2 regions of the Cellulomonas sp. NS3 genome follow, and region 1 is predicted to be linked to the other one. Evidence: predicted binding sites of a transcription regulator. Region 1 holds the regulator's gene; the other holds the start of a gene.
What was found. The regulator HrcA, encoded in region 1, represses chaperone genes, less so after heat shock. The targets are predictions, from matches to a motif close to TTNGCACTCGNNNNNNNCGAGTGCNAA.
Positions count from the first base shown of each region.

Region 2: groES (co-chaperone GroES) is a predicted target of HrcA. The motif match lies at 759-785, and genes of this name have one in related genera.

Region 1 covers NZ_CP103289.1:3,075,159-3,077,547, forward strand. The annotation lists gene dnaJ (molecular chaperone DnaJ) at 1-929, opposite strand, end outside; gene hrcA (heat-inducible transcriptional repressor HrcA) at 970-2,001, opposite strand; gene NXY84_RS14050 (EAL domain-containing protein) at 2,273-2,389, opposite strand, start outside.
Region 2 covers NZ_CP103289.1:1,159,387-1,161,775, forward strand. The annotation lists gene NXY84_RS05510 (class I SAM-dependent methyltransferase) at 1-688, opposite strand, end outside; gene groES (co-chaperone GroES) at 933-1,229, shown strand; gene NXY84_RS05520 (WhiB family transcriptional regulator) at 1,427-1,723, opposite strand; gene NXY84_RS05525 (MerR family transcriptional regulator) at 1,972-2,389, shown strand, end outside.

The sequences.
Region 1 (2,389 bases):
ACGCCGAGCCCCTTGAGCGTCACGACCTGGCCCGGCTGCGTGCCCGGGCGCAGGTCGATCTCGCGCGGGCCGTCGAGCGTGTCGAGCACGAGCACCGTGCCGAGCGCGGCCGCGGTCATCGGGACCGGCAGGGTGCAGTGCAGGTCGTCGCCGTTGCGCATGAACGTCTCGTGCTTGCGCTCGCGGACCTCGAGGTAGACGTCACCGGCGGGGCCGCCGGCCGGGCCGACCTCGCCCTGGCCCGTGAGCTTGATGCGCGTCCCGGTGTCGACGCCCGCAGGGACGTCGACGCTCAGGGTCCGGCGCGAGCGCACCCGGCCCTCGCCCGAGCACTCGGTGCACGGCTCGGGGATCACGGTCCCGAAGCCGTGGCACGCGGCACACGGCTGCGAGGTCATGACCTGGCCCAGGAACGAGCGCGCGACCCGCTGCACGCTGCCCCGCCCGCCGCAGACCTCGCACGTGCGCGGCGAGGTCCCCGGGCGGCAGCACGTTCCCGAGCAGGTGGGGCACACGACGGCGGTGTCGACCTGCACGTCGCGGTGCACGCCGAACGTCGTCTCCGCGAGGTCCAGGTCGAGGCGCACGAGCGCGTCCTGCCCGCGGCGCGCGCGCGGGATCGGGCCGCGCTGGGCCCCGGCGCCGGCCGCGGCGCCGAAGAAGGTCTCGAAGATGTCCTGGAAGCCGAAGCCGCCGCCCATGCCGCCGCCGGGCGACGCGGGGTCCGCGCCCAGGTCGTACATGCGGCGCTTCTCCGGGTTGGAGAGCACCTCGTACGCGCGGGAGACGTCCTTGAAGCGCTCGTCCGAGGCCCCCTCCGTCCCGGCGACGTCCGGGTGGTGCTCGCGCGCGAGGCGCCGGTAGGCCTTCTTGATCTGCTCCGGGCTCGCGTCGCGCGGCACGCCGAGGATCTCGTAGTAGTCGCTCACTGAACTCTCTCTGTGCTGGGGGGAACGCAGGGGGGAGGCGTCATCCGGCGAGGATCCGGGACAGGTACCGCGCGACCGCGCGGACCGAGGCCATCGTCGCCGGGTAGTCCATGCGCAGCGGCCCGATCGAACCGATCCGGGCCACCGCCGTGCTGTCGTCGCGTGCCCCGCTGTAGCCGCTCGTGACGAAGCTCGTCTCGAGCAGGCCCTCGTGCTGGGTCTCGCGCCCGATGCGCACCGCGACCCCGCCCGAGTCCTCGGCCATCTCGCTGAGGAGCCGCAGCAGCACGACCTGCTCGTCGAGCGCCTCGAGGACCGGGCCGATCGTGTGCGTGAAGTCCGAGCCGGTGCCACGCGCGAGGTTCGCCGTCCCGGCGAGCACGATGCGCTCCTCGATCTCCTGCCGCAGCGTCTCCTCGACGACCGCGACGACCGAGCGCACGAGCGGCACGTCGTGCGGGGCGAACGCGTCGGGGAGCGCGGCGAGCACCCCGTCGAGCTCGGGCAGGCGCCGGCCGACGGCCGCGACGTTGAGCCGCGCCCGCAGCTGGGCGACGACGCCCTCCTCGACGTCGGCGGTGAGCTCGAGCGTGCGCTGCTCGACGCGGCCGTTGTCCGTGATGATGACGACGAGCAGGCGGCGGTCGCCCACCGGCACGAGCTCGAGGTGGCGCAGCGCGGAGCGCCGCAGCGACGGGTACTGCACGACCGCGACCTGCTGCGTGAGCTGCGCGAGCAGCCGCACGGACCGGTCGACGACGTCGTCGAGGTCGACGGCGTCCTCGAGGAACGACTGGATCGCGCGCTTCTCGGGCGCGGAGAGCGGCTTGACGGTCGAGAGCCGGTCGACGAACAGCCGGTAGCCCTTGTCGGTCGGGACGCGGCCCGCGGACGTGTGCGGCTGGGCGATGTAGCCGCCCTCCTCGAGGGCCGCCATGTCGTTGCGGATCGTCGCGGGCGAGACGCCGAGCGAGTGCCGCTCGACGAGCGCGCGCGAGCCGACCGGCTCCTTGGTCTGCACGTAGTCCTCGACGATCGCGCGCAGCACGTCGAGCTTGCGGTCCTCGCTCATCGCACCTCCTGGCCGTCGGACCTGTGGCGTGCCCGGAGCGCGTCGGCCACCAGGCGACCGCCCGCGGGGCGGGCCGGACCGGCGCAGGCGTGGCACTCAGGCATCGAGAGTGCCAATTCTACCTGGCGGACGGCGCTGCCTCGCGGCGGGACGGGCGCACGTGACGCGCGCCACGACCCGGGCGCCCGGCGGCTCGCGGTGCGCCGGTCTGCGCTCCGGGGGAACGCCGACACGCGTGGGTGCGCTCTCCCGGCTCGGCAGAGGCGTCCGGTCAGGCGGCGGGCACCCGCTGCACGAGGTGGTCGACGAGGTCGCCGACGTCGACGGTGCCCAGCACGATGCCGCTCGCCTCGACGCACACGACCGGCGCCCCGCGCCAGATGACCGC
Region 2 (2,389 bases), 1.9 Mb from region 1:
CGTCGCCGTCGACCGAGACCCACTGCGCCTCGGCGTCGTCGGGCAGCGCGCTGTGCGGCAGCCCGGGCCCGAGCTTGAGCCCGAGCGACGGCACGGTTGCGCGCAGCGCGAGCAGCGCGTCGAGCGACGGCGCGTAGGCGTTCGGGTCGAACACCCGGCTGCCCGACGTCGTGCGCCGCGCGGGGTCGGCGTACAGGCCGTCGACGCCCTCCGCGGCGAAGTCGGTCACGAGTCCGTCGCCGTGCCGGACCTCGGCCTCGGGGAAGTGGCGCAGGTTGACGGTCGCGACCGACGCGGTGACCTCGTCGACGTCCGTCGCGAGGACGGTGAGCCCCATGCTCGCGAACGCCATGGAGTCGGCCCCGACGCCCGACGTGAGGTCGGCGACCTTGGTGATGCCGGCGGCGGTGTACCGGCGGGCGTGGTGCGCGGCGACGACGAGCCGGGTCGCCTGCTCGAGGCCCGCGGGGGTGAAGAGCATGCCGTCCGCGAAGTCGCCGAACTTGGCGTGGGCCTTCGCCCGGAGGCGGGACTGGGTCAGCGCGGCGGCCACGAGCTCGGCGTCGATGCCCTCCTTGCGCAGGCGCTCCGACAGCGCCATCGCCCGGTGCTCGTCGTAGGGGGGGAGGGCGCTCAGCAGCGCCCAGCCCGTCGGGCTCAGGAGCTTGGCGAGGCCGGTGGCGTCCATGCGGCGATCCTTCCACGCCCGCTCCGGCCGGGCCGCCCGGCGCGGGCGACGCACGCCGCGCCGCGCCGGTCTGGCACTCGCCTTGACCGAGTGCTAACCGCTTCCTAGAGTGAGGCGCGCTGGCACTCTCGGGTTGAGTGTGCCAGCAGCACCGGCCGGCTCCCCGGCACCCGCGACGACGGGCGAGCCACACGGTGCGTCATGGACATCACTGAAGAACTCACATGCGAAGGGGAGGTCCGCTGTGTCGGTCTCCATCAAGCCGCTCGAGGACCGCATCGTCGTCAAGGCCCTCGAGGCCGAGCAGACCACGGCGTCCGGTCTCGTCATCCCGGACAGCGCCAAGGAGAAGCCCCAGGAGGGCGAGGTCCTGGCGGTCGGTCCCGGTCGTGTCGACGACAACGGCAACCGCGTCCCGCTGGACGTGGCCGTGGGCGACAAGGTCATCTACAGCAAGTACGGCGGCACCGAGGTCAAGTACTCCGGCGAGGAGTACCTCATCCTCTCGGCGCGCGACATCCTCGCGGTCGTCGTCAAGTGACGTCGGGTCAGCGCTGCTGACCGCGTGACAGAGCCCCTCCCGGCCTGGCCGGGAGGGGCTCCGTCGTGCGTGCGCTCGTGCAGGTGCCCGGGCGCGCAGGTGCCCGGACATGCACGAAGCCCCTCCGGACGAACCAGGAGGGGCCTCGGCGACGTGGGCCCGCGGTCAGGCGGGCGGTCGTGCGGGTGCGGCGTGCGTCAGACGGCGGCCTGGCGGGTCGACGGCCGGGCGAGGATCGCGGCGCGCTCGTCCTCGGACAGCCCGCCCCAGACGCCGTACGGCTCGCGGACGGCGAGCGACTGCTCGCGGCACTCCTTGAGCACCGGGCACGTGGCGCAGATGGCCTTGGCGGCCTCGGCGCGACGACGGCGGGCCGAGCCGCGCTCTCCCTCCGGGTGGAAGAACAGGTTCTCGTCGGCGTCGCGGCAGGCGCCCTCGAACTGCCACTCCCACAGGTCCATCACCGGTCCGGGCAAACGCGAGATCTCAGCCATGGGGTCCTCCTTGACGAGCTGTGCGCCGGCGGGGGTCCCGCGGGCGGAAGTTGTGTCGACGAGAGACCGGGGCCGAAGCCCTGACCTGCTGCGTCTGAAGCGAGACACTACAACCGAGTCAGAAGTTGTTCAAGCCCCCTGTTCGAGAACGCTTCACCTTCGAGGCGCACGTGACCAACTTGGTCACGTGCCCGACTCGCTGCTGGAACGCGTTGGCGACCGTGTCAGGACCTGGGCACAATCGCTTCATGGCAACCGCGGACGGGTCCGGCTCGGCGTCCGCAGACCCCTCGCCGCCCGCCGCCGGGGAGGCTCCGGCGCTGACCGTCGCCGCCGTCGCACGGCGGCTCGGGGTGGCTCCGGCGACGCTGCGGACGTGGGACCGGCGCTACGACCTGGGTCCCTCGGCGCACTCCGCCGGCTCGCACCGGCGCTACACCGCCGAGGACGTCGCGCGCCTGCTCGTCATGCGCGGGCTCACGCTCGACGGTGTCGCGCCGTCCGAGGCCGCCCGCGTCGCGCGCGAGTCGCACGTGCACGCCGACGTCGACGGGCTCACGACCCCGGCCGCGCCCCGCCCCGCAGCCCCGGCCGAACGCCGCGACGCCGCCGCGCCCGCGACGCCCACCCTGGTGGTCGACGCGGCGCTGCGCGGCGACGAGGCCG